Regions from separate parts of the Vibrio kyushuensis genome, predicted to be linked through region 2. Evidence: predicted binding sites of a transcription regulator. Region 2 holds the regulator's gene; the other holds the start of a gene.

Region 1 (16,573 bases), on a different contig from region 2:
CATACCTTTGTCGGCTACTTTATTGGCAGCCCAGGGATGAACTTAATAGAAGTCACTCCAACGGAAGTAGGTGTTAGCTTTGATGATGTTGAGATCCCACTGTCAGAGGCCTATCGACACGCGATAGCACAAACCAATAGTACCAATATCAAGATCGGGATCCGCCCCGAATTTGTTCACATATGGGAAAAAGCGAACGACTCAGCATTACGTTGTGAAGTGCTGTACGTTGAAGACCTAGGTACTTATAAGATCGTGACGTTGAAGCTCGGTCAGCAAGAAATTAAGGCGCGGCTTCAAGAAGATCAAATCGTCCCGAAAAACGAGGCATTTATTAGCATTCCAGAGCAATGGACCATGCTGTATGTCGATGAATTTCTTGTCAATGTGGGGGACATGTGATGAACAAAGTAACCAATAACAAAGCGTGGTTTTTAGTTTTACCTGTCTTCATTCTGGTGGCATTTAGCGCCATTGTTCCACTCATGACCGTAGTGAACTACTCCTTACAAGACATCTTCGATGCCAATTCTGCCTACTTTGTAGGGACGGAATGGTATCGAGATACGCTGAATGACGAACGATTGCATGGGGCATTACTGCGCCAATTTGGCTTCACCTTTACCATTTTAATGATAGAGGTTCCGCTGGGCATTATGGTCGCACTCACCATGCCCACCAAAGGCAAGTGGTCAGTGTTTTGTTTGATTGTTTTGGCCGTTCCGCTTCTGATCCCACTCAATGTAGTCGGTACGATCTGGCAAATCTTTGGACGTGCTGATATCGGGCTGTTTGGTTGGGCGCTCAATAGCTTAGGCATAGATTACAACTACGCTGGCGATCCGTTGGATGCGTGGTTAACCGTGATCCTTATGGATGTGTGGCACTGGACATCGCTTATCGCACTTCTGTCTTACTCGGGTCTTCGAGCTATCCCGGATGCTTATTACCAAGCGGCGAATATTGATCGCGCTTCTACATGGTCAATCATCCGTTATATCCAGTTACCAAAACTGAAAAGTGTCTTGCTCATTGGCGTGCTGATTCGCTTTATGGACAGCTTCATGATCTACACCGAACCGTTTGTATTAACGGGTGGCGGCCCTGGTAACTCAACCACATTCTTGAGCCAAACCCTAACCAAAATGGCAATCGGTCAGTTTGATATCGGGCCGGCAGCTGCCTTTTCTATCATCTATTTCCTCATCATTTTACTGGTGAGCTGGGTGTTCTATACCGCAATGACCCACGGCGAAAGTAAATAAGGATATACCTATGTCGATCAAAGGAGAGCACTATGTCGATGACCAAATCTAAGTACACGCGTTACACCCAGATAGTCGGTTTGGCGTTCTATATCATCTGTTTGATGTTGCCGATCTATTGGCTACTGAACATGTCATTCAAAGATAATCAGGAGATCCTTGGCGGGTTGAGCTTCTTCCCTGAAAACTGGACGTTTCAGAACTACACCACCATCTTCTCGGACTCAAGTTGGTACATGGGATACATCAACTCCATTACTTACGTAGTGATGAACATGGTGATTACGCTAACGGTATCATTACCTGCTGCGTATGCCTTCTCACGCTATAAGTTTGTGGGTGATAAGCATTTGTTCTTTTGGCTTCTGACCAATCGAATGGCACCACCGGCGGTTTTTCTACTGCCTTTCTTTCAGCTCTATTCTTCGGTGGGTCTATTTGATACTCACATCGCGGTGGCACTGGCGCACTGTCTCTTTAACGTGCCGTTAGCCGTTTGGATCTTAGAAGGTTTCATGTCTGGTGTACCACGAGAGATTGATGAAACGGCGTATATCGATGGCTATAGCTTCCCTAAATTTTTCTTGAAGATTTTCCTTCCAATGATCCGCTCAGGTATCGGCGTGTCGGCATTCTTTTGCTTCATGTTTAGTTGGGTCGAGCTGTTGCTTGCACGAACATTGACCTCGGTGGACGCAAAGCCTATTTCCGCCGTCATGACCCGAACCGTCAGCGCCTCAGGCATTGATTGGGGTGTACTAGCAGCTGCAGGCGTATTAACGATTCTACCGGGCATATTGGTTGTTTGGTTTGTTAGGAATCATGTCGCGAAAGGCTTCGCATTAGGTCGAGTATAAGGAGTAAACATAATGGCTTGGATGGCATGGACCACACCTTCAGCACTGTTCTTTATTGGTATTGCATTGATTTTATTAACCATGACTATTTTTGAAATCAAGAGACCGTGTATCGAACGCAAAGGATTTTTACCGATTACCACCACGCGCGGTGATCGATTGTTTATTGGGTTACTGAGCTCCGCTTTTGTCCACTTGGGCTTTGTCGGATTTTCAGAACTCTCTATCTGGGTGCCTTTTACCATTTGTGTAATTTGGCTGTGTACTGTTTTGAAATGGGGATAAAAGCAACGAACTGATGGTGTGTTTTTGGTGGTGCTTTTTGTAGTGATGCCTGCGATAGGAACATTTGAGCCTACAGGAGTGATAAAGCCTCGCTTGACGCAACGAATAACGTAGAAACACGATTACTCATAATTGGAGTTAAATAATAATGAAAATGGATATCAAAAAGTCTTACCTTTCTCGCTGCATGGCACTATCGATAGCCTTTGCTGCGCTTTCGCCAAATGCTTATGCAGATATGGCGGCGGCGAATAAGTGGTTGAGTGAAGAATTCACTCCTTCAACGATGACCACGAGCGAGCAAGAGAAAGAGATGCAGTGGTTTATTGATGCAGCGAAACCGTTTAAAGGTATGGAGATTAACGTTGCTTCTGAGACGATCACCACCCACGAGTATGAAGCGAAAGTACTGGCGAAAGCTTTCTATGAAATTACCGGGATCAAGGTCAACCATGACTTGATTCAAGAGGGTGATGTTGTAGAGAAGTTGCAAACGCAGATGCAGACTGGGCGTAATATCTATGATGGTTATATTAATGATTCTGATCTGATTGGTACACATGTACGTTACGGAAAAGTTGTGCCTATTTCAGACTTTATCGAAGGTGAAGGCAAAAGTGTTACTAACCCATACTTGGATTTACCAGACTTCATCGGTCTAGACTTTACAACAGGACCTGACGGTAAGATTTATCAGCTGCCAGACCAACAGTTTGCTAACTTGTATTGGTTCCGAGCTGACTGGTTTGAGCGCGATGATCTAAAAGCGAAATTCAAAGAAGTGTATGGCTATGAGCTAGGTGTGCCACTTAACTGGTCAGCTTATGAAGATATTGCCGAGTTCTTTACCGATAAAGTGAAGATGATTGATGGCGAGCGTGTTTACGGTCACATGGATTACGGTAAGAAAGACCCATCACTGGGGTGGCGTTTCACCGACTCTTGGTTCTCAATGGCAGGCGCGGGGGATAAAGGCATTCCGAACGGCCTTCCTGTTGATGAATGGGGAATCCGTATCGAGGGCTGTAGCCCTGTGGGGTCAGACGTTGCCCGTGGCGGCGCAACCAACGGACCGGCAGCTGTTTACGCGACAACTAAATACGTTGACTGGCTAAAACAATACGCGCCACCAGAAGCACAAGGCATGACGTTTGGTGAAGCTGGTCCTGTTCCTGCACAAGGTTCTATCGCTCAGCAAATCTTTTGGTACACCGCTTTTACTGCTGATATGACGAAACCTGGATTGCCGGTTGTGAATGAAGATGGCTCACCGAAGTGGCGTATGGCACCTTCTCCTCGTGGGCCTTACTGGGAAGATGGCATGAAACTCGGCTACCAAGATGCGGGTTCATGGACATTCTTGAACAGTACACCACTTGATCGACGCCAAGCGGCATGGTTATACGCTCAGTTTGTTGTATCAAAATCAGTGAGTTTGAAGAAAACATTGGTTGGTCTAACGCCAATTCGTGAGTCTGATATTAACTCACAAGCGATGACCGATGCTGCGCCTCAACTGGGTGGTTTGGTTGAGTTTTACCGTAGTGATGCGCGCAAACAGTGGACACCGACGGGCACGAACGTACCTGACTATCCGAAGCTTGCTCAGCTTTGGTGGCAATATGTATCTGAAGCAGCAAGTGGTGAGAAAACACCGCAAGAAGCTCTGGATGGCCTAGCTCAAGCGCAAGATAAAGTGATGCAACGTCTTGAGCGTAGTGGTGTTCAAGGTGAATGTGGACCTAAGCTGAATCCGAAGAAAGATCCTCAATATTGGTTGTCTCAACCAGGATCGCCGAAGATGAAGTTGGAAAATGAGAAGCCGCAGGGCAAAACGATCGCTTACAAAGATCTGATTGCTAAAAGCTAATACGGTCAAGAAAGAGCTTGGAGGTTTAAGTAGGGTTAGGTGACTGGGATGGGTCTTGTAGGGAGCTCAATCTGAGTTGCTAACTCTAAAGAGCCTTCAATAGAGCTTTTAACAAAGTGCTCAAAATAAGAGTGATGCCCACTTTACTGTTCTATTCAGTAGGGTGGGTATTTTTTCAGTTCTGTACGTTTTTCAATCCTCTTTGAATGGTTTGATTATCTCGCCATGTTAATTCTATGACTATGTTTATTCTCTTACGATATTAATAACAATCATGTGCTTATATCGCTCTCGAAATAGAGATGCCTATGCTAATCTCATTATATCTGCGGCAAGAATAGTATGAGCGTATTTTGTTTACCGTCTATCACTCCAATCAAATCGATATTCTCAAGTCTCTTTTAGTTGAGCTTGTACGTCAAAACCCATTAGAAAACCCGTTTGAAAAAGAACAAATTCTGGTTCAAAGCCCGGGCATGTCTCAGTGGTTGAAGATGGAACTCGCCAACGAATTTGGTATTGCCGCTAACCTTGAATTTCCGCTGCCCGCGACTTTTATTTGGGATATGTTTACCCAGATTTTGCCCGATGTTCCCAAGCGCAGTGCTTTTAACAAAGAAGCGATGACGTGGAAGTTGATGCACCTGCTGCCTTCTATGCTGGGCCAAGACGAATTTCAGCCACTTGCTCGTTATCTCGACGATGATGATGACCACTCTAAACGCTATCAATTGGTAGAGAAGATTGCTGATATTTTTGATGGCTATTTGGTGTATCGACCGGAGTGGATAGCCCGTTGGGAAGCGGGGCAGAGCGTTGCTGAGCTTGAAGACCTGCATCCTTGGCAGCCGATATTATGGCAAGCCTTGTATGACTATACGCTTGAACTTGAGCAATCCCCTTTTCATAGGGCAAACCTTTATGAAGAGTTCATTGATACGCTTGCTCACTACCAAGGTTCGTTTGAAAACTTACCAAAGCGACTTTTTGTGTTTGGTATTTCATCGCTTCCTCCTCGTTATATGGATGCCTTAAAAGCGATCGGTGAGCATATTGATGTCCACTTAATGTTTACCAACCCATGTCGTTATTACTGGGGCGATGTGCGAGACCAAAAATATTTATCGAAATTGGCTGCCAAGGGCCGACAACACGTAGAGTGGCAGAGCGATCACTCTGAAGTTGGCGGTCTAACAGAGCAATTAAAAGGCAGTGTGGAAGATAATGTTATCGATGAGCTGCATACAGATGTGGTCGGCAATAACTTACTTGCTTCATTAGGTAAGCTCGGCCGCGATAATATGTTTCTACTTTCTCAATTGGAGTCACACGAGATTGAGGCATTTGTCGATATACCAAGGGACTCACTGCTGCATAACTTGCAAGCGGATATCCTAAACCTTGAAGAGCATCAAGACGACGAACAGCTTGATTCGAGTCAACACAAGCAAACCATTATTGGTGCTGATCACTCTTTAACGCTGCACGCGTGTCATAGTGCGATGCGTGAAGTTGAAGTATTGTACGATCAATTACTTGGTATGTTTGACGCGAATGAGGGTCTAAAGCCTCGCGATATTATCGTTATGGTCCCTGACATCAACGCTTATAGCCCTGCGATTCAAGCCGTCTTTGGTAATGCACCGGGTGATCGATACATCCCATTCTCTATATCCGACAGAACCGCCACTCAAGAGAGCCCAATTCTAGCAGCGTTTATGCAGTTGGTGGATTTACCCAACACGCGTTGTTTAGCGTCAGAGTTACTTGAGTTGTTAGAAACACCGGCAATGATGGCCAAATTTGGACTCAATGATGATGATTTTTCTCAAGCAAAACGTTGGATAGAAGAGTCGGGCATTCGTTGGGGTCTTGATGGCTTAACCGCCAAAGAGTTTGAACTGCCAGAGACATCGCAAAACACATGGCAATTTGGCATTCAAAGAATGCTACTGGGTTACGCCATGCCCGAACAAGCAGGGCTGTTTGATATGGGCGTTGACTCATCAGAACAGAAGCAAGCTCTTGCTCCTTACAACGAAGTCCAAGGTATGCAAGCTGAGCTAGCAGGAAAACTCGCTCACTTTATCGACCTTATAAGCGATTACCGAAACAGACTTGCTCAGACTCAGTCAATTGAAGCTTGGCGTGAAATACTTAATCGATTGTTGGATGATTTCTTTTCGGTGGAGCTTGAAGGTGAAGTGGCGCTGAAATCGATACGTGACACGTTAGCCTCATTGAAAGATCAGCTTGCTGAAGCGGCTTACTCTGAAGATATTGCACCCAATGTGGTGAGTTTATACCTCAATAATAAGCTATCAGGTACGCGGGTTAGTCAGCGCTTCTTAGCCGGGCAGGTAAACTTCTGTACTCTGATGCCAATGCGTTCAATCCCATTCAATGTTGTCTGTTTACTCGGGATGAATGATGGTGTTTATCCGCCCAATGACATCACCGAAGGCTTTGACTACTTACAAAATAGTTTTAGACCGGGTGACCGCTCAAGGCGTGAAGATAGCCGCTACATGTTTTTAGAGGCAATACTTTCGGCCAATCAACGACTATACGTCAGTTATATTGGGCGTTCTATTCAGGACAATACCGAGCAAGTTCCTTCCGTATTAGTCACGGAACTCATGGAGTACTGCCAGCAAAATTATTGTCTACTGGGCGATGAAACTTTGCCGAGTGATGAATCGGGAGACAAGCTGGTTTCATCTCTTATTTCTCAACATGCTATGGTGCCATTTAGCCCATCAGAGTTTTCAAGTGAATATGGCAGCTATGCCAAAGAGTGGATGCCAGCCGTTAATAGGCTTGGCCAGCAAAGTGGTGAGTTTGAACGTCAGCTCAGTGACTACTTATTAGGTGCTACTTTTCCGATATCACTCGATGTTGTTGAACTACAACGTTTTTGGCGCTTGCCTGTTCAGTACTTTTTCAACCGTCGTTTAAAGGTCGTATTTGAACCCCCTTTGCCCGTCATGGCCGATGATGAACCGTTTGTCCTTAATGGTTTAGAAAGCTATCAGATACGAGACCAACTGCTTGAACGCATCCTTTCTGCGCGCCTATCTGGTGAACCGAACTCATCAGGAAAGCAGGGCAGCCAGAAAATCATTGATGATTTTGTCGCGCAGCAGAGGGCGCAAGGAAAGCTACCTGTTGGTGCATTTGGTGATATTGAATTTGAAACCAACAGAGCTCAAGCTGAAGAGTTGGTTGAGACTTTGGCATTTATCTGCAGTAGCCCACTTGATGACATCGACATAAACCTTACTTTCGATGTGCTTGGTGAAGGTAAAGATATTCAGCTAACAGGCTGGCTGACTCAGCACTATCAATCCGGTCTTGTTCGCTATCGCAGTGGTAAAATTCGCGCTCAAGATTACCTCTCTGCCTGGATCGACCATTTACTGTTAACGATCTCTGGCACATCTAAGCCTACTCATATTGTTGGCTACGACCGTAAAGAAGGGGTTGTTCACGAAATCTATCCAGCGATAGACGATATTGGATATGCGCAAGACCTGCTTAATGAGCTTGTCCGTCTATATTATCAAGGCATGACAACGCCATTGTGCTACTTCCCGAAAACAGCGTTAGCCAATGTCGATGCAGGATTTAGTCGCGGTAAATGGGTCGATGACGAAGAGAAATCGAATAAGAAAATGTCTGCGACGTTTAATGACAGTTATATGGCAACGGGTGAAGGGGCCAATGTTTATATTTCTCGTATTTGGCCGCAATGGAATGATGAATTAGCAGCGCAGGTAAGAATGCTTTCTGCCTTAGTTATTCAGGCGCCGCGTTTGGCGGTTATAAATGCAGAGGATGCCAAAGTCTGAAGATACAAAAGTCTGAAGGCTTTGACGGATGAATTACTAAGATTGGTCGATGCTGAGAGATGTAGAGTGTTCGGGAAAAATACGGAATAGAGAAGAAGTAAAATGGCCGCCAGTCAATCATTATAGTGTAGGGCGTTTTCTGTACGGCCATAGGTCAGAGGGACCATTATTCTGTTGGTTGTAAGTATTCGCATTGGATACTCGCTTAACCTGTGAGCGCATACTATAGGCTCACCAGATCCTCTACCGTGAGTGAGATCGCACTAGCTTAGTATGGTTAGTAACTAAGTATTAGTTTGTCAGATTTTTCATAGCTAGATCACGTTATACAGCCAATTTATTGGGTAAAAAATTTAAGTTCGAGAGTGTGATAGTGGTAATTTACTCAGTAGCAATGAAAGTAATGTGCATTCAATTGGATAGCTTTATGCAGTTAGCAAGTAAAAGGGTTTGGATATAATGACAACGGCACTAGATACCATGACGTTTCCGCTGCATGGAGCAAGGCTTATTGAGGCATCAGCCGGCACGGGTAAAACATTTACCATTGCTGGTTTATATCTTCGCTTATTGCTTGGGCATGGCGATGACAATACCCGTCATCAACAGCCGCTAACCGTTGATCAAATATTGGTCGTGACCTTTACTGAGGCAGCAACGGCTGAATTGAGAGATCGTATTCGAGCTAGAATCCATGATGCACGAATCGCTTTTGCTCGCAGTAAGAGCAACGATCCCGTTATTGCTCCGTTACTTGAAGTAATCAGCAACCATAAAGAAGCCGCTAAAATACTATTACAAGCAGAGCGCCAAATGGACGAAGCGGCGGTCTATACGATTCACGGATTTTGTCAGCGCATGCTTACGCAAAATGCTTTTGAGTCCGGTAGCCGATTTAACAATGAATTCGTCACCGATGAAAGTCATTTAAAAGCTCAGGTCATTGCTGATTATTGGCGTCGTAATTTTTATCCGTTAGCGATTAATCTTGCCGGGGAAGTGAGGCGCATCTGGGGCTCACCGGCTGAATTGCTTTCTGACATTGGTGGTTACTTAACAGGTGCACCATTAACCTTGTCAGTGGAAGCCATGAGTGGCGATTTACAATCTCTACATCAAGAAAACCTTTCCAAAGTTGATGCACTAAAGCAGCTGTGGCTTGAGCATCACGATGATTTCCATGACTTAATCGCAAACTCTGATATTAACAAACGTAGCTACACCAAAAAATCGTTACCTACATGGCTTGAGGCGATATCTGAATGGGCCAAGCACCCATCAACAAGCTACGATTATCCCGACAAATTAGAACGCTTTGCACAAAATGTTCTATTAGAAAAAACACCCAAAGGCAGCGCGCCACAACATGACGTTTTTGATGCGGTTGAAGCGTTTTTAGCCACGCCCGTAAACTTAAAAGCACCATTAATGGCTCATGCTATTGAGCAGTGTCGTGAAAAGTTAGCCAGTGCGAAAAAGCAGAAACAGTGGCTATCATTTGATGATCTTCTTACTCAACTCTCTGCTGCGATAGATGTCGATGACGAAGCTCTTCTCACTGAGCGCATTCGTAGTTTATACCCTGTGGCAATGATCGATGAGTTCCAAGATACCGATCCCCTTCAGTACAATATTTTTAGCCGTATCTACTTAAATAACCCTGAGTGTGGGTTCTTTATGATTGGCGATCCCAAGCAAGCGATCTATGGATTTCGTGGTGCGGATATTTTTACTTATATCAAAGCGCGGAATCAGGTAAGTGCTCACTATACGCTTGGGACTAACTGGCGTTCGAGTGCCAATATGGTGCTTGCGGTAAATCAGTTATTTGAATCATCAACAAGCCCATTTATTTATGATGATGATATTCCATTCCTGCCAGTGAACTACAGCCCTGTTGCAGACAAAAAGCAGTGGGTTCTCAATGACCAGATTCAACCCGCGATGACTTACTGGTTACAAGAGGCGGAAGACAAACCGCGCACTAAAGGTGAGTATCTTGATGAGATGACGCTGGCAACAGCAAGCCAGATCCAAACCATATTAACCGCTGCGCAAAATGATAAGGCCCACTTTGAAAGTGGCGAGAAACAACAAACGGTTCAAGCGGGCGATATCGCGGTTTTGGTTAGAACCGGGAATGAAGGACGAATGATTAAGCAGGCTCTTGCGGATAAAGGCATTGCCAGTGTGTACCTTTCTAATCGTGATAGCGTGTTTACCAGTGGTATTGCTCAAGATATTCAACGCCTACTTCAAGCGACGCTGACTCCGGAAAACGATCGAGCTCTGAGAGCGTGCTTAGCCTCTGAGTTGTTTGCATTAAATGCGAGTCAGTTAGATGCATTAAATAACGATGAGATAATTTGGGATAACGCGGTTAACGAGTTTAAAGAGTATCGTAAATTGTGGCTTTTACGGGGTGTGCTACCCATGCTTCGCTCGGTGATGAGTAAGCGTCATATCGCGGAAAGGTTACTTGAAGAAGAGAACGGTGAACGAACGCTTACTGACTTAATGCACATTGGTGAGCTACTACAACAAGCAAGGCAAGATCTGGATAGTGACCATGGTCTACTGCGCTGGCTAGCCGAAACGATTAGCCAAGCTGAGCAAGGCTTAGGTGGCAGTGATGATCAGATACAACGCCTTGAATCAGAAAGAAATCTCGTTCAAATCGTCACTATTCATAAATCAAAAGGCCTCGAATACGACTTAGTCTTTTTGCCTTTCGTCATTAGCTATCGTGAGGCAAGCGAGGGTAAGTATTACGATGAAGAAAACGATCAAACCATTCTCGATATCACTAATAGCGGCGCAGCGCTCAAGCAAGCAGACAAAGAACGTTTAGCTGAAGATCTGCGTCTTATTTACGTAGCGTTAACTAGAGCCGTTTATGGCTGCTTTGTTGGGACATCGCCAATACGAAATGGCCGCTCCACCAAAGAACCGACAGGCGTAGACAAAAGCGCTTTGGGATACCTTTTACAAAATGGACAGCAAGGCACGATTTCTGATTTGACCAATGCGATTAGCGCTCAAACAAAAGCTTTGCCCGCTATCGCATTAACTGACTCACCCGCTGAGCAAGAGTCTGTTTATATCGCCACAGAAGAAGAACTGGTTGAGTTTGATGCAAACGAATTAACAAGGTCGATTGATAGATCATGGCGAGTAACCAGTTACTCAGGTTTAGTTAAGCAGGGTAATAGCCACTCTCAGTATGATGCGACTGTCGAAATTCAAGGCTTTGATATTGACTCAGTCGAAGAGCATGACGAGTCTGAAATTGTTGAACCGGAACGATCCATCTTTACATTTCCACGAGGCGCAAGGCCCGGCACTTTTCTACATACGCTGTTTGAAGAAGTTGAGTTTACACTACCAGCCAATGATGAAAATAACCAAGCGGTCATTGTTGATCTTATGGAAAAGGATCAGCTAGAACCGCATTGGCTTCCTGTTCTACAACAATTAGTGGATACCGTTTTAAGTACGCCTTTAGATGGAGAGAAGTTGCTTTTGAATCAAACTCAACCGTCACAGAGACTCGTTGAGATGGAGTTTTTGTTACCCATCGAAGTTTTGACTGCCAATGGGCTAAATCAAACGATCAGTAAACATGATGAGCTGTCTGCTAAAGCAGGAGTATTAGGCTTTCAAACGGTCAAAGGGATGCTTAAAGGCTTTATCGATTTAGTGTTTGAGTACCAAGGGAAGTATTACGTATTGGATTGGAAATCTAACCACCTTGGTGATGATGTCGCTTGCTACCATGGAGAGGCACTTCGAGGCGCGATGTCGGGGCATCGATACGATTTACAGTATCAAATCTATGCCTTAGCATTACATCGTTTTTTACGTAGTCGAATGGCGAATTATGATTACGATGATCACTTTGGTGGTGTCTATTACCTCTTTCTTCGTGGGATGGACGGGCAATCAGACCATGGCATTTTTTCTGCAAAACCAAGCTTAGAATTGTTAAACGATATGGATAAACTCATTGATGGTGAAGCATCAAGCGCAGGTATTAGCACCGATCAAATGGAGCTGGATTTTTAATGACAATTTCTCTTCTTGATACTTTAAAGGCGTTGGCTTCAAAGGGCGCTATTCGTCAACTTGATTATCAGTTCGCTCGATTTGTCGCCTCGCAAGAAAAGTCCTCTCCACAGGAGATTGGTTTTTTAGCGGGTTTAGTGAGTTATGAACTGAGTAAAGGCAATATCTGTGTGGTTGTGTCTCACTCTTTAATGAGTTCGTCATCGTCTTCAAAAGGTGCAGTCGATGCTATAGCTACACACCAATGGGCACTAAATCTTGGTTTGTACGGGGAGGCGGCAATAGCGTTAACTCAGCAACTTGAACGTATTGATTGGCCTGCATTAATAGGACAGTCGAACGTCATTGGTACTCAGGGTGAGGCCATACCTATGATGTTTGATGGCACCCGTTTATATCTTCATCGCTACTGGCAATATGAGATGGGCCTTTCACAAAGGTTAGCAAGCTTTGGGTCACCTATGATCCTAAAGCCTACAGAGATCCAAAACCTATCCGAACTCCTCGATCGATTATTCCAACGCAGCTATCACTATCTGTTTAATGCACTTAAAGGTGAGACTTATACGAATTTTAATCAGGTACAACGCCAACAGCTAGTGTGTGATCACCTTGATGTTGTGGATAGCAGTGCATTGGATTGGAATGCCATTGATGAACAAATTTTAGCGGCTAGGAAGAGTGAAGACTTATCCGTATTGGATGCATTGATTCCATTAGCTGTATGTGTGAATTGGCAAAAAGTGGCGGCGGCGGTTGCCCTAACTCGTCGGTTTGCGGTTATTTCTGGTGGGCCAGGTACAGGGAAAACAACCACGGTTACTAAGTTACTTGCGGCGTTGATTACTCAAGCTGAACAAGCTGGGAGGGTACCGACAATTTGCTTGGTTGCTCCGACAGGAAAGGCCGCAGCGAGATTAACAGAATCTATTGGGCAGGCCATTTCAGAGCTTGCGGTCTCCCCTGATCTAAAAGCTCAAATACCGACACAAGCCAGCACCATTCACCGTTTATTGGGCGCTCTGCCAAATAGTGCTGAGTTTCGTCATAATAAATTAAACCCATTACACCTAGATATACTGGTTATCGATGAAGCTTCAATGGTCGATCTTCCTATGATGTATAAGGTGGTTGACGCGTTACCAGATCATGCACGTTTGATATTGTTGGGTGATAAAGATCAACTTGCGTCCGTAGAGGCGGGTTCGGTATTAGGTGATATTTGCTCATTTCAGAAAATTGGATATAGCAAAGCTCAAACCAAGCTGCTTCAAGATTTAACTCAGTATCAGAATTTATCTGATGGTGGAACAGAGGTCGTTGAAGAGAAAGGCGTCAGTAATGAGAGCAATGCGAATAGTCATGCCATTGGTGATAGCTTGTGTATGTTACAAAAAAGCTTTCGTTTTGATGCGCGATCGGGCATCGGACAATTATCCAAGGCCATTAACTCAGGGCAATCAAAACGTGTTGATGTAGTTTTATCGCAAGGGTTTAGTGATATTCAAGTACAGTCACTAAGCAGTGATAGTTATAACCAAATGCTAAAAACGTTGGTTGATGAGTACGGACTGTATTTAAAGCAGATACACGCGTCGAGAACAGACGTTATAGCTTCACTAGAAGAGCAACTGAAACGTGCTCAATTGGCGCTAAAACAGTTTTCTCAATGCCGACTTTTGTGCGCGATACGTGAAGGTGATTTTGGTGTTTCGGGTCTGAACCAGCGAATAGAGAGAGCGCTAACAACGCAACGATTGATACGGCCACAAGATGAACTTTGGTATCACGGTCGACCTGTTATGGTGACGCAAAACGATCATGGGCTCGGTTTATACAACGGTGATATTGGTATTTGTATGTATGACTATTCAGATGAAGAACGGCGTCTAAAGGTCTTTTTTGAACTGCCCGATGGAAGCGTTAAGTCGGTACTGCCAAGCCGAGTACCAAGCCATGATACAGCTTATGCGATGACCATACATAAATCTCAGGGAAGTGAGTTTGCGTTAACGTTGATGGTTTTACCTCCTGACTTTACACCTCTATTAACCAGAGAGCTTATTTATACTGGGATTACTCGTGCTAAAAAACGCTTGGAGCTATATGCCAATATGACGGTACTTAAGCGTGGTATAAGAGTGAAAACTGAACGCGCGAGTGGCTTGGTTGAGAGGTTGAAATAGGCAAGAAGTAAAAAGCTAGAAAGAAGTAATAGATTGACGCTGATAATGAGCATGGGGTGGAATTATAAGTAACCATCCCTGGCTACTCGGTGTTGCATTGTTATTGAGGCGCTAACCTGAACGAGTTTGCTAGCAAACTGCGCTTGTAAAAGAAATACTGTTGATCTTATAGCGTTCCTGATAATTCAAAATAAAGGCTTTTAGACCTTCATTGACAGGAAAAACGCAATGTACATCTAAGCCTTCTAAAAAGTGGTTATCAGCCATATCCCAAAAACTTTGGATAGAGTTACATATGACGGTCTTCATCGACAATTTGCTCTTAGTTACTTGTTTTAGTATTTAAGGCATTCCATGCGGGCCCAACTGAGTTAGGCAAAGAGTCCAATGACCCCGAAAGGGAGCTCCTCATTTTGAGGAGCTCGAATTTTAACCATATTTTCAATTTAAATAAAGCAGGGTTTTGTCAGGATTTACTATGAAATCGATTACTTATTGTCTCGATTGTAAGATTTAAAGCCTTTTGTTTTTTAGCTGAAGCTATACACGGAGCGCTAAGATTTTTGAGCGTCGTTGATAGTTGTAGAGATTTTGTTTTGTCATTGGTAATGATTCAACGCCAACTTCATAGAAGCCTTGTTCCCTAAACCAGTGCAAACTGTGTGTTGTAAGGACAAAAATCGTTTTAATGCCTTGCGACTTTGACTGAAGCTTCATGTGCTCAAGCAATAACAACCCTCTGTTGCCATCACGGTATTCAGGGTCAATCGCTACGCAAGCCATCTCAGCCATATGCTCATCTTTGTATGGATACAGTGCTGCGCAACCAATGATCAGGCCATCTTTTTCAATAATAGTGAATTGATGGATCTCTTGCTCTAACTGCTCTCTTGAGCGCCTGACCAGAACACCCTGTTCTTCATGAGGACGAATGAGATCTAAAATGCCACCAATATCATCGATTTGAGCGGTTCGTACCTGCTCTGCACTCGCCATCACGACCTGAGTACCAATCCCGTCTAACGAGAACAGCTCTTGAATCAAAGCGCCATCATCTTTGTAACTGATTAAATGACTTCGAGGAACGCCAGCTCGACACGCCTTTGTCGCTGCACGTAAGAAGCGAGTGGTTCCTGAAGAGTCATCTTGCATCATTTTTTCAGAGCAGTTATCAAGGGAATGATCATTATTACTGTCTAGCAGTTTATCTACATCTTTGGGAAAAAGTTCGGCAATGGCATTGCCATTTTCATCAATCACACCTTGCTCTGAGCAGAACCCAATCAGCTTGTCAGCGCCAAGTTTGATTGCTACTTGAGTAGCCACTTCTTCGGAAAGCAGGTTGAATGAATCACCGGTAACTGAGCTCGCGATTGGGCCAAGAAGAACTATGGAGTTCTGCGCGAGAGCTCTATTTATGCCCTCGATATCGATTCGACGAATTCTGCCACTGTGGCAGTAATCAACCCCATCATCTATACCTAATGGTTGAGAGACAATAAAATTACCACTGACGACATTAAGTTGAGTGCCAGCCATTGGGGTGTTGTTTAGACTCATAGAAAGCCGGGCAGTAATGGCTAATTGCAACTGACCTGCTGCTTGCATGACGACGTTAAGCGTTTTTTCATCAGTTACACGAATACCCTTGTGATAGGGCGTTTCTATATTATTGGAATGAAGAGTTTGATTTATTTGCGGTCGAGCACCGTGAACTAACACAACTCTAACACCAAGACTATGAAGTAATGATAAATCACTAATTATATTGGTAAAATTTTTGTCAGCGACAGCTTCTCCTCCAAGCATGATCACCATGGTCTTTCCACGGTGAGCATTAACATAAGGAGCAGATTGTCTAAATCCTTTAACCAAGGCTGTACTACGAATTTTCAATTTGCCATTCCAATTGAATTTATATGTGATTATATTGCCTTTTTATTCACGGTCGAGCAAGCGGTTTATAGAGTATAGCTCTGTGGGCCAATCTATTTGAGTAAGGTAGTCGCAAGGTTAAGGGCGAAACATGAGCAGTGAATGATGGCTAATGTAAGAAAAGCACCGCAAACAGTATTCAAAAGAGAACCGCCAAAGCGGAACGTTAAACGAGCTAAAAAGCGTAAATGGAGAGAAATAGCGGTTATCTTAATGATCGTCGCGATATCGGCTGCTGTCGTTTTAACGTATAGCTACC
Region 2 (16,573 bases):
TATGAACGTGGCATTCCTGTTTTGATTTCTAATCACGACACAACACTGACTCGCCGCCTTTATCATGGCGCGGAACTTAATGTTGTGAAGGTGAAGCGGACCATCAGCCGAAATGGCGCAGGACGAAATAAAGTCGACGAATTGCTCGCACTATTTTATGACAAGCAAAATCAAGTCACAGACAAATCACTTTAAACACTAGCCTCGCTTAGGTAGAATTGCGCGCGAAACTTGTTCAATGCCAATTTTATTAAAATAGCTGTGCTCGGTTTTTCATCTACCTGAACAGCTGTTTATCCATTTAAGCACTTACTCATTAAAGCTTAATCCATTACAGCTTTATCCATTAAAGAAATAGCACAGAGGCTAGGTATGAAAGATTTTCTTATCGCTCCATCCATTTTATCTGCAGATTTTGCTCGCTTAGGCGAAGACGTTGAGAAAGTACTCGCGGACGGTGCTGATGTTGTGCACTTTGATGTAATGGATAACCACTACGTACCAAACCTAACGTTTGGCGCGCCAATCTGTAAAGCCCTGCGTGACTACGGAATCACAGCACCAATCGATGTACACCTAATGGTGAAGCCAGTTGATAGCATCGTTCCTGAGTTTGCAAAAGCGGGCGCATCGATGATTACTTTCCACGTAGAAGCTTCAGAGCACATTGATCGTACGCTTCAGCTTATCAAAGAGAACGGTTGTAAAGCGGGTGTGGTTCTAAACCCGGCAACGCCATTAACGTGTCTTGATTACATCATGGATAAAGTAGACATGATTTTGCTGATGTCGGTAAACCCTGGTTTTGGTGGACAATCTTTCATTCCAAACACATTGGATAAACTGCGTGCGGTTCGTAAGTTGATTGACGAATCTGGCCGTGATATTCGTTTGGAAATTGATGGTGGCGTTAAAGTCGATAATATTCGTGAAATCGCCGAAGCGGGTGCGGATATGTTTGTAGCGGGTTCAGCTATTTTTAACCAACCAAACTACAAAGAAGTTATCGACGAAATGCGTGCAGAGCTTGCGCAAGTTAATAAGAAGTAAACGCTCAAGTATAATAAGATAGATGTGATATTAAGGGGCCATGATGCCCCTTTCTTTATAAGTATAAGAGTAGGAAGAAAGATGTCGTTAAGCTCAATAAAACTGATTGCCTTCGATTTGGATGGAACTTTGCTAGACAGTGTGCCTGATTTAGCGGTAGCCGCAGATCAAGCGGTTCAAGAATTAGGTTTTCCATCAGTAACGGAAGAGCAAGTTCGTGATTACGTAGGTAACGGTGCCGATATTTTAATTGGCCGCGCGCTAAGTCAAAACTTAACGGTGGACCCTGAACTGAGTGAAGAGACTCGCAGTAAAGCTCGAATCTTGTTTGATGACTTTTACGAGCAAGGCGGTCATAAACTGAGTCACCTCTATCCATCAGTAAAAGAGACGTTAGCAGAATTAGATAAAGCTGGCTTTACGATGGCATTAGTAACCAACAAACCAACCAAATTTGTCCCAGATGTATTAGCTCAACATGATATTGCTAAGTATTTTGTTGATGTGATTGGCGGCGACTCTTTCCCAGAAAAGAAACCCAACCCAATGGCACTTAACTGGCTACTAGAAAAGCATAACGTTAAAGCTGATGAAATGCTGATGGTCGGAGACTCGAGTAATGACATTAAAGCGGCGAAAAATGCAGCTTGTTACTCGTTTGGTCTGACCTATGGCTACAACCATGGCGAGCCAATTTCAGACTCAAACCCTGACTATGTCGCAGATGATATTTCACAATTACTAGAAGTTGTCCTAGTTTCAGCGTAAAGCTCTTGGTTTCAGAACAAAGCATCGAAAACTTACAGAATGCCTCTGGTAATATACTTGCCAATGAGTACACTGCTAAAACCGTATTGATAAATTCGATGCGGTTTTTTTAATCGAATTATATAAGAAGTCAAAGGAATCAGAAGCATGAGCAAACCCATTGTATTGAGTGGCGTTCAACCGTCAGGTGAACTTAGTATCGGTAATTACTTGGGTGCTCTACGTCAATGGCAACAGATGCAAGATGACTACGATTGCCAATATTGTGTTGTAGACCTTCATGCCGTTACGGTTCGTCAAGATCCTAAAGCATTGCATGAAGCCACTCTTGATGCATTAGCAATCTGCCTTGCGGTTGGTGTTGATCCTAAAAAGAGCTCTCTATTTGTTCAGTCACACGTACCAGAGCATGCTCAACTTGGCTGGCTTCTTAACTGCTATACCCAAATGGGTGAACTGAGCCGTATGACTCAGTTTAAAGACAAATCACAGCGTTACGCAAACGACATCAACGTTGGTCTATTTGATTACCCTGTATTGATGGCGGCAGATATCTTGCTATACGGCGCACATCAAGTACCGGTAGGAAGCGATCAGAAGCAGCACTTAGAGCTAGCGCGTGATATTGCAACTCGCTTTAACAATATCTACAGCCCTGAAGCGCCTATTTTTACTGTGCCAGAACCTTACATTCCAACAGTGAATGCACGTGTCATGAGCCTGCAGGATGCAACTAAGAAGATGTCTAAATCAGATGATAACCGTAAGAACGTTATTACTTTGCTTGAAGATCCGAAATCAATCCTGAAGAAGATCAACAAAGCGCAAACTGACGCTGAAACTCCACCACGCATTAAGAGTGATTGGGAAAATAAAGCGGGTATCTCAAACTTGATGAGTTTGTATTCAGCGGCAACAGGCAAGACATTTGAAGAGATTGAAGCGCAGTACCAAGGCGTGGAAATGTACGGCCCATTTAAGAAAGATGTTGGTCAAGCCATTGTTGCAATGCTAGAGCCTGTACAAGCCGAGTACAAGCGTATTCGTGATGATCGTGCGTATCTAGACTCAGTAATGAAAGCGGGCGCTGATAAAGCGTCTGAGCGCGCTGCTGTGACGCTGAAAAAAGCGTACGAAGCGGTTGGTTTTGTTACTCGTCCATAGTAGCGAATAGAGTGGGATGACGTCAGTCTGAGTACTCTTTGTTCTATCTATTTGTAAAGCCCTTAGCGCCAGTTAAGGGCTTTTTCTATTTATAAATCCATCAGTTAGTGCCACTGATAACTCCACCATACTTCTTCTGTTTACTCTGCTTGTTGAAAGTATGCGCCTCATTCAGCTATTTGATTTAGTAATGAGATCGCGATCTCGATATGTCATGTGAATGTTTTTATAACTTACATAAAAGTCCAACACTGAACGCGCAAAATAAAAACGACAATTCAATTAATGTGATATGGAACGCCTTCTGGGATGCAAAGCGACATTTGAGAGGGCATTAGAGGTGGATAATGGAAACCAAATTTACGCGTAACTTGCTTGCCCTTGCAATGAGTTCAACGTTAGCAGCTCCAGCACTGGCCGATGTGGTTATTTCTCAGTATGTCGAAGGTGGTAGTAATAACAAAGCGCTAGAGATCGCCAATACGGGCGATACAGCCGTTAGTCTAGATAACTTTCAGTTGGCGAAATCAAGCAACGGTGGAGGCAGCTGGGATGCCTTGTTACCATTGTCGGGGCGAGTTATTAGTGCGAATGAAGTACTGGTATTTTCGAATTCAAGCGCTTCTCAGGCCATTCTGGATGTGACTGATACAACAAACACTACAGTGATTAATTTTAACGGTGATGATCCGGTTGCTCTGCTTAATATTGATGGCAGTGTTCACGATATGATGGGTGTCATGGGTGATGTTGATTGGGGCAAAGACGTAACCTTAGTTCGCGCTGACTTAACGCCATCATCAAGCTACCAAGCTTCTCAGTGGGTAGCATTAGCCAAAGACAATATCGAAGGATTAGGTTCGTTAGATATTATTGAACCCCCACAACCGTTCGCTTGCAGTCAAGATGGTGCTAATCCTGTCTTCACCTCTATTAAAGAAATCCAAGGCGAAGGTGATACCTCGCCATTTATTGATGGCTACCCATACATTACCGATGAAGAGTACTTTGTTGAAGGTGTTGTAACAGCAGTCACAACAGGGCTAACCAAAGGCTTTTATCTTCAAGCATTAGAGGGCGACTACAATTCAAATACCTCTGATGGTCTGTTCGTTCACACCAACCTTGCTCAGTCAGACCTAGTACCGGGTGACGTCGTCTGTGTGAAGGGGAAGGTTCAAGAATATTACAGCTTAACTCAGCTTAAAGCCGAGAATAACAACTGGGTGAAGACGAGCGAACAAGCAGTGCCAGAAGCTGTCGATATTGAAATACTCGATAGCGATGAAAACTTCGAGCAGACGCTGGAGCGTTACGAAGGCATGCTGGTAAGAACAACTGAAGAGCTTGATATGCGTGTCACGCGCACCTTTGGTTATGATTACTCAGGGCGTCGCAACAATATGGTACTGGCGCAGGGCGAAATAAACATGCAGCCTAACCAACTGTTTGTTGCAGGATCAGAAGAAGCAAAAGAGCAGACAGAGAAAAACAAACTAGCACGCCTATTTGTCGAAACGGATCAAAAAGCACCGAATGGAGAAGTGCCTTATTACCCTGATTTTGGTCGTACTGACATCGATCAAAACGGTTCAACAGAAGATTACATCCGTGTTGACGATACTATTGTCGGATTAGAGGGCGCATTGAGCTACAGCTACAACGAGTATCGCTTAATCGCGACGAATCAGCTGACTAACAAGAACTTTGTTCGCAACTCACCACGTACAGATCGTCCAGAGATGAATCGTGGTGATCTGCGTATCGCTACATTCAATGTTCTTAACTATTTCAACTCGCCATTCGGTGGTGATTCCAACTTGCATGGCGGTAATCGTGGTGCTGACTCGTATGAAGAGTTTGAAATCCAGCAAGAGAAAATCGTTAATGCAATCTTGCTTCTTGATGCTGACATCGTTGGCTTAATGGAGATAGAGAATAACGGTTTTGGTGACAGTGGTGCGATTACTCAGCTTGTTGATCAAATAAATCTACGTATTCCTAAGAAGAAAGATCAGTACTCTTTCGTTGCGGTAGATTCAAATCAAGATGGCGAAACCAATCACTTAGACTCGATTGGCACCGATGTGATCACGACAGGTGTTATTTACCGAGCGAAGGTTGTGAAGTTAAAGACTAGCCGTGTTATCGCGATGCCAAGCCAGCTAGCGCCTGAAGTTATCGATGATGACGGCAAGGTGATTGAAAGTGGTAAAAACTACCAACGTGACTCTTTAGCGCCAACGTTTAAAGTGAAAGGCACTAAAGAGAAAATTACGGTGGCGGTAAACCACTTTAAATCGAAAGGTTCAAAATGTTGGGAAGATGCAGCGCCAGTTGAGCAAGGTGGTCAGGGTGGTGTTGATGCGGATAAACAGGGTTCATGTGAAAACTTTCGTGTTGCTGCAGCCGTTGCACTTGGCGATGCACTGAATGAGATCAAAGGCCATAAGGTAATCCTTGGTGATATGAACTCTTACGGTATGGAAGATCCGATGCTGGTTCTGACGGATTACAGCGCTGAGAAATATGGTAAAGAGATCAAAGCGGCGCGTAATACCTTTATTGCAGGTGAGCCTCAGTTTGGCGATGATGGCGCGGTTATTACTGATAACTATGGGTACATTAATGCTGTTGCAATGATGCACCCTAAAAGCTGGAGCTACTCGTACAATGATGAAGTGGGCGCGTTAGACCACCTACTGATCAGTGAGAGCTTAGAAGATAAAGTGGTTGATGCAACAGATTGGCACATCAATGGCGGTGAGTCGACTCTGTTTGATTACAACGAAGAGTATAAAGGCGACCTGCCGAAGTACCAAGATCACTACCGCTCTTCAGATCATGATCCAGCAGTACTTGAGCTGCAAATGGGTGGTTCGTTTGGTTTAGGGGCACTTATGTCGATGTTTGGGCTTATGATGTGGCGTCGACGTCAATAAGACGAGTAAAGCTAATAACGTCAGTGTAAAAGTAAAATAATAACAACTCGTGTAAACCAATAAGACCAGCAACAGCTGGTCTTATTTTTGTCTTTTTCAGAGTTAATACTTGCCTTTCACTCTTGGTATTGCACAATACCGCCCTCTGAGTGTTTCAATGTTTTGAGCTGTATTGTTGCCATGCTATTGATTATCGATAATTACGATTCATTTACCTATAACCTATACCAGTACTTTTGCGAACTGGGTGTAGAGGTTAAGGTTGTGCGTAACGATGCCATTGATATTGCAGGAATTGAAGCGCTTGATCCAACCCATCTTGTTATCTCCCCTGGACCTTGTACACCCAATGAAGCGGGTATCTCTTTAGCCGCCATCAAACACTTTGCAGGTCAGCTTCCTATTATGGGCGTCTGTCTTGGTCATCAAGCCATTGCACAAGCCTTTGGTGCAAACGTGGTGAAAGCTAGGAAAGTGATGCATGGGAAAACCTCGCCAATTGTTCATACCAATCACAGTGTATTTCAAGGTTTAAATAATCCATTAACAGTGACCCGTTATCACTCCTTAGTCGTGCAAAATGGAACCCTTCCAGATTGTTTTGAACTGACCGCTTGGACTACTCTTGCTGATGGTTCAATGGATGAAATAATGGGCTATCAACATAAGACCTTACCAATCGATGCGGTGCAGTTTCACCCTGAATCGATCAAAACAGAACAAGGGCATCAACTATTGGCTAATTTCTTAGCTCGTAGAGCCAATTAGACAACCTGACCGCGATCACCTTTCTTAACATTTCTTTCATATATTAAGTGCCGTTCAGCGAATGAAAAATTATTCGCAACAGATACTCTGTTAAACCGCATCGCCTTGATACCGCTGAGTTCCCACTACTTCTTTCTCTTCGCATAAAAAAAAAGCTTCATAAAAGCCTCGACTTGATGCATAAATAGTCATGTGAAGTGATTATTGGTGGATGCTTCCGTGCTTGAAAAGAATAAATCACTATTGAAATGGTTAATTAAATGTAAATACAATGCTGCAGCAGTCAAAATGCGAAATAATATATGCCTTCATTATTAGGGGGCTAATACGCTGAACTGCTTGTTGGTCGTGTTAAGAAGGAATGTGCAATGACAATGGAAAACGTTGAAAAAGTAGAACGCAGTTTATTCAATGAGGTGATGGTACCTTGTTATAACCCAATGGAAATGATTCCTGTAAAAGGAGAAGGCGCACGCGTTTGGGATCAAGATGGTCGAGAGTACATTGACTTTGCTGGTGGTATCGCGGTGAGTTGTTTAGGTCATTGCCACCCGGCGATGGTGAATGCACTTACTGAGCAAGGCAATAAGATCTGGCATTTAAGTAATGTGATGACCAATGAGCCAGCACTGCGTCTTGCAAAAAAACTGACGGAAGTGAGCTTTGCTGAAAAAGTCTTCTTTGCTAACTCTGGCGCTGAAGCAAATGAAGCAGCATTAAAGCTCGCTCGTCGCTGGGCTGCCGATGTTCACGGCGAAGAAAAATCTGAAATCATTGCTTTCCAACAAGGTTTCCATGGTCGTACGTTCTTTACTGTAACCGTGGGTGGTCAAGCTGCTTATTCTGATGGCTTTGGTCCTAAACCTGGCGATGTTACTCATCTTCCATACAATGATATTGAAGCTCTAGAAGCGCATATGTCAGAGCGTACCTGCGCCATTATGATGGAGCCACTTCAAGGCGAAGGCGGAATCGTTTCTCCTACCGATGAGTTTGCCAAAAAAGTTCGCGAGCTATGTGATAAACACAATGCACTGCTGATTTTTGATGAAGTACAGACCGGCAATGGCCGTACTGGCGAAATTTATGCGTATCAAGGTCTAGGTGTTACACCTGATATTTTAAGTACTGCAAAATCTTTAGGTGGCGGCTTCCCTGTTGGTGCAATGCTTACCACATCTAAACTTGCCGAGCATTTGAAAGTGGGTACGCACGGTTCGACTTACGGTGGTAACCCATTGGCGTGTGCTGTTGCCGAAGCAGTTGTTGATATTGTTAGTCAGCCTGAAACTCTAGCGGGTGTAAAAGAGCGTGAAGCTATTTTCCGCGAAGGACTGGCTAAGATTAATGATAAGTACCAAATCTTCTCAGAAGTGCGTGGTAAGGGTTTATTGTTGGGCGCAGTACTGAACGATCAGTGGCAAGGTAGAGCACGTGATGTTTTGGTTGCAGCTGGTCAGCAAGGGCTAATGGTCTTGGTGGCAGGCGTGAATATCGTGCGCTTTACACCCTCTTTAGTGATTACCACACAAGAGATTGAGCAGGGCCTTGCTAAGCTTGATGCCGCGATTGCATCACTTACAGCCTAGTCACTCACTTAAAAAACAGTTAGTTGTTCACTTAAAAAATAAAGTTAAGCACTTCTATAATTAATGAGTATTCGAATGAATACCACTCGGGGCTAAGTTTCTATTTAGCCCCACAGCTTTTTAGCTTCACTCGCATCCGGAGGGAATTTCGATGCTGGTAATTCGTCCAATTACAATGTCTGACTACGATGCTTTGCATACTTGCGCTGTTGAGTCTGGTCATGGTTTTACATCTCTTCCTGTTAATGAAGAACTCCTTACTAATCGTATACAACACTCTGAATATAGCTTTACTAAAGATGGCGTTACCGAGCCGGGTGATGAAGGCTACCTGATGGTCGGCTTTGATAGTGAAACCGAAGAGGTAGCCGGGTGTACCGGAGTTGAGGCATCAATTGGCTGGGATGTTCCATTTTATTCTTACCACATCAGCACCGTTGTACACGCCTCACCAAAACTGGGTGTGAACAATGTGGTTAAATTGCTGACGTTTGGTAATAACTACACGGGTTGCAGCGAAATATGTACTCTGTTTTTACGCCCAAGCTTTCGTGGCGGTCTTAATGGTCGCTTGATGTCTAAGTGCCGATTCTTAATGTTGGCTGAGCATCCACATCGTTTCTCTAAAACTATCTTTGCCGAGATGCGTGGTGTTTCAGATGAAGAAGGTAATTCTCCTTTTTGGCAGTGGCTACAAGAGCACTTTTTCTCCATTGATTTCACCATGGCAGATTACTTAACCGGTATCGGTAAGAAAGGTTTTATTGCTGACCTCATGCCTAAGCTTCCAATCTACGTAAACTTGTTGAGCAAAGAGGCTCAGGCCGTCATTGGACAAGTGCACGAGAACACTCTACCTGCGCTTAAATTGCTAGAGCGAGAAGGTTTCACTTGTCGAAACTATGTCGATATTTTTGATGCAGGCCCGACGGTTGAATGTGATGCGCGAAATATTGATTCAATCAGAAATTCTTTTAGATCAAAAGTCGTTATTGCTGAGCACACTAGTGCAGATCACTACCTAATTTCAAATACGTCATTTGAGAACTTTAGAGCGACTGCGGCAAAGGCTGCGTATGACCAAGCCAGCGACAGCGTTATTTTAGCGCCAGATGTAGCAAAGGCATTGCAAGTTGCTCAGGGCGACTATGTACGGATGCTTGCTCAGTAATAGGCTGCTTAAAGGTGGTCAGTTCAGAAGTAGAAAACTCTATAAACAATTTTCCACGTGGAAAGTTTTGCAGTAACAAGAAAAGGATTTATTTATGACTCATTGGATTGGTGGAGAATGGATTGCAGGACAAGGCGATGCGATGATTTCAACGAGCCCGTACAACAATCAGCAGATTTGGCAAGGCGATAGTGCTACGCCAGCTCAAGTCGAATCGGCCGTTAGTGCTGCTCGAAAGGCGCTTGTTGAGTGGAAGAAAACAAGTTTCGCAGAGAGAGAACAGGTCGTTCTAAGGTTTGCTGAAAAAGTAAAAGAGAACAGCGAAGAAATCGCTGAAATCATTGCTAAAGAAACGGGCAAGCCAATCTGGGAAACTCGTACGGAAGCGGGTGCAATGGCCGGTAAAATAGCCATCTCTATTCGTGCTTATCATGAGCGAACAGGTGACGCGAGACGCGAAGCCGCAGGTAACCAAATTGTTCTTCGTCATAAGCCGCTCGGTGTTATGGCGGTCTTTGGCCCGTACAACTTTCCTGCCCATCTACCCAATGGTCATATTGTTCCAGCATTACTAGCTGGAAATACTGTGGTATTTAAACCTTCAGAGCAGACGCCGTGGATAGGTGAATTTGCTATGAAGTTGTGGCAACAAGCCGGTTTACCTGCAGGCGTGCTTAACCTTGTTCAAGGCGCTAAAGAGACAGGTATTGCGTTAGCCGATGCGAAAGGCATTGATGGCGTATTGTTTACTGGCAGCGCGAATACAGGACATGTGTTGCATCGTCAGTTTGCTGGGCAGCCGGGTAAAATGCTTGCGCTTGAGATGGGTGGCAATAATCCGATGGTTATCTCAAACGATTATGGTGACTTAGACGCTACAGTGTATACGATTATACAGTCTGCCTTTATCAGTGCAGGTCAACGCTGTACGTGTGCTCGTCGCCTTTATGTACCTCAAGGTGAAAAGGGTGACGCACTGTTGGTTGCACTAGTTAAAGCAACTCAGAAAATCAATGTTGACCAGCCGTTTGCAGAGCCTGCTCCATTCATGGGCCCGCAGATCTCGATGGCGGCAGCAAAAGTGATACTTAATGCTCAAAGCGAATTGCAATCGCTTGGCGGTGAGAGCCTTGTTGAAGCAAGAGCCGGAGAAGCGGCTTTTGTCACTCCGGGTATTATCGATGTGACAGCGATTGATGAACTGCCAGATGAAGAGTATTTCGGCCCACTGCTACAAGTCGTTCGCTATCAAGGTATCGAAAGCGCTGTAGAAATGGCAAATGATACGCGATTTGGTTTATCGGCTGGCTTAGTCTCTACCGATGATAGTGAGTGGAATTACTTTGTTGACCATATTCGTGCGGGTATCGTTAATCGAAATCGCCAGTTAACAGGAGCAAGCGGGGATGCACCATTTGGTGGTCCGGGTGCTTCCGGTAACTTAAGACCAAGCGCTTACTACGCCGCAGATTACTGTGCGTACCCAATGGCTTCAATGGAAGGCGATGAAACGCTTCTTCCTGCGACCTTCAGCCCTGGCATTGAATTGTAACTCGAACTCTAAACAAGGACACGTTATGACACCGGATACTCTATTTGGCGCTTTATGGAATGATTATATTGAGCGTTTGTGCCCATCGGCAGAAAAAGTTCATCAATTACTGCGTGAGAACGACGAATTAATTAATGACCATATTGCGTTGAGAACATTCAATTTAGCGCCTCTTGGTATTGAGACGTTGGCTAAGCCGTTTTTGGATGTGGGATATGTTGCTTGTGGTGATTATGAGTTTGAGAGCAAAAAACTTGTGGCAAAACACTATGAGCATCAAGACCCTAATCAGCCGAAAGTGTTCATCAGCGAACTCAAGGTTGATGAGTGTTCTGTTGAACTGCAGCAGATCGTCGCCAAGCTTGTAGAGCAATTGGATCATAGTAACCTAAAAGGTCATGAGTTCTTATCCGGTGGCCGACTTTGGGACTTGAGTTATGCTGATTTCCAAGTGTTAGCAAAAGAAAGTGAGTATGCGGCTTGGTTAGCCGCTCATGGCTATGGTGCGAATCACTTTACCGTGAGTGTGAATCAGCTTAATGAATTCGATGAAGTGAAGCAGGTCAATGACCATTTACGTACTTCTGGTTTTGTCATTAATGAAGCGGGTGGTGAAGTGAAAGGCTCGGCTGATGTACTGCTTGAGCAGTCGTCGACCATGGCCGATAAAGTAGCGGTTAGCTTTACTGAAGGGATAGAAATTATTCCGGGCGGATTTTATGAATTTGCTAAGCGATATCCGATGGCAAATGGTTCGCTATATACCGGTTTTGTTGCGGCTTCAGCGGATAAAATCTTTGAAAGTACGGATAGCTAACGTTAGTTAAAACTTTTCATTAGCTCTACGGCTAAGAAACGAAAAAGCCACCAACTTTCGCAGCTGGTGGCTTTAATATTTTTCTTAATCTCTAATTAGTTAGAAATTAACGAGTACCGTAAACAACGATAGTCTTACCGTGGGCAGAAATCAGATTCTGCTCTTCTAGCATCTTCAAGATACGACCAACGGTTTCACGAGAACAGCCAACGATTTGACCAATCTCTTGACGAGTGATCTTAATCTGCATGCCATCTGGGTGAGTCATTGCATCAGGTTGTTTCGCTAGGTTAAGTAGCGTTTGTGCAATACGGCCTGTAACGTCAAGGAACGCTAGATCACCTACTTTTTGGCTTGTCACTTGTAGGCGGTTAGCCATCTGTGACGAAAGACGCATTAGGATATCTGGGTTAACTTGGATAAGTTGGCGGAATTTCTTGAAAGAGATTTCAGCTACTTCACAAGGAGACTTAGCACGAACCCATGCGGTACGTTCTTGGTCTTCTTCGAATAAGCCTAGTTCACCAATAAAGTCACCTTGGTTTAGGTAAGAAAGAATCATCTCCTTACCTTCTTCATCCTTGATTAGTACCGCTACAGAGCCTTTAACGATGTAGTACAACGTCTCAGCTTTTTCACCCGCGTGAATTAGCGTGCTTTTTGAAGGGTACTTATGAATATGACAGTGTGAAAGAAACCACTCTAGTGTTGGATCTGTTTGAGGTTTGCCTAAAACCATAATATCTCACTTCCTCTGAAGGTGTACTGGTAGCTTTCCATTTATGCAGCTAAGCATAATAAGCCTGCTTTGGATATGCGCACGTTACTTGTGCTGCAAGCTATCTTGTATTTCGGTTAAGAATAGTATCCTTTTTTGCACAGGATTTCTTGATTTTAATCGGGTCTAAACGAGGATATTTTACGCAAAAACGTGCACATGATCACGGTATGAAAAGTAATCGGTCGCTCCGGTGAGAGTTTATCCGATTTTCCCGGTCTCAATTAGCTGCTGCAAGATTGGTCTTGCAATGAGTTCCATAGCGAAGCTCATCTTCCCCCCCGGTACAACCAGAGTATTGTGTCGCGACATAAATGAACCATCAATCATTGCCAGAAGATATGGGAAGTCGACATTCTTAATACCACGCAATCGTATCACTACGAAGCTTTCGTCAAGACTAGGGATACCTTTTGCGTTTAACGGGTTCGAAGTATCAACAGTTGGGACTCGTTGGAAGTTGATATGAGTACGAGAAAATTGCGGCGTAATGTAATTTAGGTAGTCATCCATTGAACGAACAATCGAGTCCATAACCGCTTCGCGTGAGTGACCACGATCTCGGGTATCTCGAACGAATTTTTGAATCCACTCAAGGTTTACAATCGGTACCATGCCAATCAATAGGTCAACATGCTGGGCGACATTGACATCCCCATCAACCACACCACCATGTAAGCCTTCGTAGAACAGCACATCGGAGTCTTCGGGTAGATCTTGCCAAGGAGTAAATGTGCCGGGCATTTGGTTGTAAGGGACCGCTTCATCAAAGGTATGCAGGTAGCGACGAACTTGCCCTGAGCCTTCATTACCATAAGTACGGAAAAACTCTTCAAGAGTCGGGAAGTCATTGGCTTGTGGACCAAAGTAGCTGATGTGCTTTCCTTGCTCTCTAGATTTACGGATTTCAACATCCATTTCTGGTCTGGTAAAGCGGTGGAAACTATCGCCCTCAACCCATGCAGGTTTCACGCTCATCATATTGAACATTTTGCGAAACGCTTCTGATGTGGTGGTCGTTCCTGCTCCTGAAGAGCCGGTTACCGCGATAATTGGATGTTTTGCTGACATGACAAACCTTGTCGTAGATGTAACGTACTTGTTTAGAGCTTGAAGCTTCATATTGATTGAAGCCCCTAAGCCAGTTTTTCACTATAGCATGCAAAATAGAAAGGTCTACGTTGAGCAAAGGAGTGAAGTGAAAAGCGAGAAGGCTATAGCGAATTGCGTAATTTTATGTCCACTGTTTCATGTAACTCTGAGAACACAACCGTCGCTTCGCCGCTTTTTAACAGATTTTTCACCTGCTCGATTTTATCTTGTAATGAACATTCATGTTCACCGTAATCGGTCCCTTCACGAAGGACAAATTCTTTGATGAGGTTTTCTAGTGTCTCGTTTTCTATCTGTTGCCAAGGAATAATCATAGTGCTCTTTCTAGTCGCTCAATTTTGTTTTTAGTGTGTCTTTTTGTTTTAGGGATTCATAGTAAGCCGGTAGCATTTGCTCTAGCCAGAAACTAGGGTTGGTTAAGCTGCCGGATATAAAACCAACATGGCCACCATGATCGAGGAGTCGATAGTCGATGTTATCGGGAAGAATAAAACTAGGGATGACATCGTGAGTCATGAACGGGTCGTCTTTGGCATGAATAATCTGCAATGGAAGCTTAATTTCTTGCAGTCGATGTATACCAGAACAGCGTTGGTAATAGTTCTGTGCACTCTCGAATCCATGCAGAGGTGCGGTGATGAGCTCGTCAAATTCATACAGCTTTGAGATACGCTTGATACGCTTATAAGAAAGCCCTAGTTCTCCTTTTAGCAAACGGTGTTTATGCAATGCGCTCTTTTTCAACGATGAGACTAAGTAACGGCGATAAATCTTGGAAAACCCCTGTTCAATACGTTTAGAGCAGGATGATAGATCCAGCGGTGCAGAGACAATCGTTGCGGCGTCTAACATAGGCTGCTCTTTATAGTGAGCAAGATAGTTTGCTAGCATGTTGCCACCAAGAGAAATACCAACAGCAACCTTAGTATTATTTGGAAAGCGCATATTGAGGTAGTTTAAGAAGTAGCGAGCATCTTCAATTTCACCTGAGTGGTAAGCTCTTGCTAGATTATTCGGTTTACCGCTGCAGCCACGAAAGTGCATCATGACGGATAACCAACCTTGTTTGGCGAATGCTTGCATTAAACCGTTGGCATAAGGGCTATAAAAACTGCCTTCTAAACCATGGAATAGGACAAAAATAGGTTTATTAGCAGCTTGCTCAGATATTGGGTCTTCACTCCACGCTAGATCGACAAAATCGCCATCAGCTGTATCGAGCGTTTGCCAAACGGGTTCGAAAAGCGCTTTTTTACGCATAAAACGCGGCGCAAGTGTTTGTAAGTGCGGGTTTTTAATTCCCGTCGCTGCAATAAATTGAGTCATGATAAACCGTTAATGTTTGTGGCTGTTATTGTTTTCTATCGTCATTTTTGTAAGGTGCTGGCGCTGAAAAAGCTTGATAAAGGTGTTCGCCGCCAAGTTGACGGCAGTAACGCTGCGTTAGTGAAAGGTGAGCGTTATTGTTTGATGACAGCTGACTGGTTAAAGGAAGCCCATTGATGCATTCGACAAGATCGGATTGTTGTTGCCTCTCAAGCTGAAGTTCGAATTGCAGTGATTCGCGGTAAAGCGTATCTGGAAGGTGCAATTTGAGTTTACGTCTTAGTTCTCGGTAGCTATGGAGCAGTGCTTCGGAGCGGCCAAGGCACTCTTCGACTTTGTGCCAATCTTCATCAAGAAAACAGACTTGCTGCTCATCAAGCCATTTTAGCAGTAGCAGCAAGTTTACGTTTCCATGATATTGATTCTGCAACTCTAAACACGCCTGTTTCACTTCCCGCACACCGTAATATTGAAGACTAAATTGCCATAGCCTTTCAAGTGTTAGAGAGAGTTCAGCGTGCATTTGAGTCATTATCGATTAAATTCCTCTTCCATCTGCTCCAGAGCTTCTTGCTCTGCCATCCATTCCATTTCGACCTCTTCAAGTTTTGACTTACTGGTCGCTTGAAGCGCTAATACTTCAGTAAGCTTAGCTTTATTTTCAGCTTCATACAGTGAAGTATCTGATAATTGCTCTTCAGCTTGAGAGATCGCTTCACTAAACTTATCCATCTGTTTCTCTAATTTGGTTAAGTTTTTACGTAGTGGGGCGGTGAGCTTTCTGAATTCGGCTTCTTTGCGCTTCTGCTCTTTTTTCGCCATTGCGCTGTTGCTGCCATCTTTTGATGGTTGTTGAGATTGCGCCTCTTTACGTTCAATTTTTTGTTGTTCGGTTAGCCACTTATAGTAATCGTTCAAATCACCATCAAATGGAGCAACTTGGCGGTCATGAACCAAATAGAGGTCATCCGTTGTTGCGCGTAATAGGTAGCGATCGTGACTGACAATAACCATTGCGCCTTCGAAGGTTTGTAGGGCAAAGGTGAGCGCTTGACGCATATCGAGATCAAGGTGGTTAGTTGGTTCATCAAGTAGCAATAGGTTTGGCTTTTGCCATACTACGAGAGCTAAAACTAATCGTGCTTTCTCTCCACCAGAAAACGGCGCCACTTTATCGAGAGCTTTTTCTCCTTGGAAACCAAAGCTACCCAAATAATCTCTTAGTTGTTGTTCGGTTTTGCCCGGAGCAATCTGCATCATGTGTTGCAGAGGCGTTTCGTCAGGGTGTAGCGTTTCGAGCTGATGCTGAGCAAAGTAGCCAATTTTAACGCCTTGCGAAAAGCCTAAATCGCCCGACTGAGGCTTAAGTTCACCAGAAAGTAGTTTAATTAATGTCGATTTACCTGCGCCGTTACGACCAAGCAAACCAATACGACTTCCCGGAACAAGATTAAGGCGAATTTTTTCTAAGATGAGTGTGTCATCGTAGCCTGCACTAACGTCATCCATCATCAAAATTGGATTCGGCAACGCAG

What was found. The regulator CRP, encoded in region 2, controls carbon source genes, mostly activating them, when cyclic AMP is high. The targets are predictions, from matches to a motif close to TGTGANNNNNNTCACA.
Region 1: recB (exodeoxyribonuclease V subunit beta) is a predicted target of CRP. The motif match lies at 8,376-8,391, and genes of this name have one in related genera.

The regions. Positions count from the first base shown of each region.
Region 1 covers NZ_JAKJSV010000003.1:223,262-239,834, reverse strand. Annotated here, with positions in the region: gene L4D20_RS07600 (ABC transporter ATP-binding protein) at 1-402, shown strand, start outside; gene L4D20_RS07595 (carbohydrate ABC transporter permease) at 402-1,265, shown strand; gene L4D20_RS07590 (carbohydrate ABC transporter permease) at 1,304-2,122, shown strand; gene L4D20_RS07585 (DUF2160 domain-containing protein) at 2,135-2,407, shown strand; gene L4D20_RS07580 (ABC transporter substrate-binding protein) at 2,556-4,277, shown strand; gene recC (exodeoxyribonuclease V subunit gamma) at 4,631-8,128, shown strand; gene recB (exodeoxyribonuclease V subunit beta) at 8,588-12,193, shown strand; gene recD (exodeoxyribonuclease V subunit alpha) at 12,193-14,379, shown strand; gene L4D20_RS07560 (hypothetical protein) at 14,509-14,688, opposite strand; gene argA (amino-acid N-acetyltransferase) at 14,920-16,275, opposite strand; gene L4D20_RS07550 (DUF2850 domain-containing protein) at 16,417-16,573, shown strand, end outside.
Region 2 covers NZ_JAKJSV010000007.1:142,153-158,725, reverse strand. Annotated here, with positions in the region: gene L4D20_RS16505 (Dam family site-specific DNA-(adenine-N6)-methyltransferase) at 1-195, shown strand, start outside; gene rpe (ribulose-phosphate 3-epimerase) at 373-1,050, shown strand; gene L4D20_RS16495 (phosphoglycolate phosphatase) at 1,132-1,818, shown strand; gene trpS (tryptophan--tRNA ligase) at 1,966-2,982, shown strand; gene L4D20_RS16485 (ExeM/NucH family extracellular endonuclease) at 3,330-5,924, shown strand; gene L4D20_RS16480 (aminodeoxychorismate/anthranilate synthase component II) at 6,105-6,692, shown strand; gene L4D20_RS16475 (aspartate aminotransferase family protein) at 7,061-8,281, shown strand; gene astA (arginine N-succinyltransferase) at 8,433-9,452, shown strand; gene astD (succinylglutamate-semialdehyde dehydrogenase) at 9,547-11,004, shown strand; gene L4D20_RS16460 (DUF1338 domain-containing protein) at 11,030-11,821, shown strand; gene crp (cAMP-activated global transcriptional regulator CRP) at 11,928-12,560, opposite strand; gene L4D20_RS16450 (phosphoribulokinase) at 12,801-13,670, opposite strand; gene L4D20_RS16445 (YheU family protein) at 13,814-14,026, opposite strand; gene L4D20_RS16440 (hydrolase) at 14,037-15,038, opposite strand; gene L4D20_RS16435 (TIGR02444 family protein) at 15,064-15,570, opposite strand; gene L4D20_RS16430 (ABC transporter ATP-binding protein) at 15,570-16,573, opposite strand, start outside.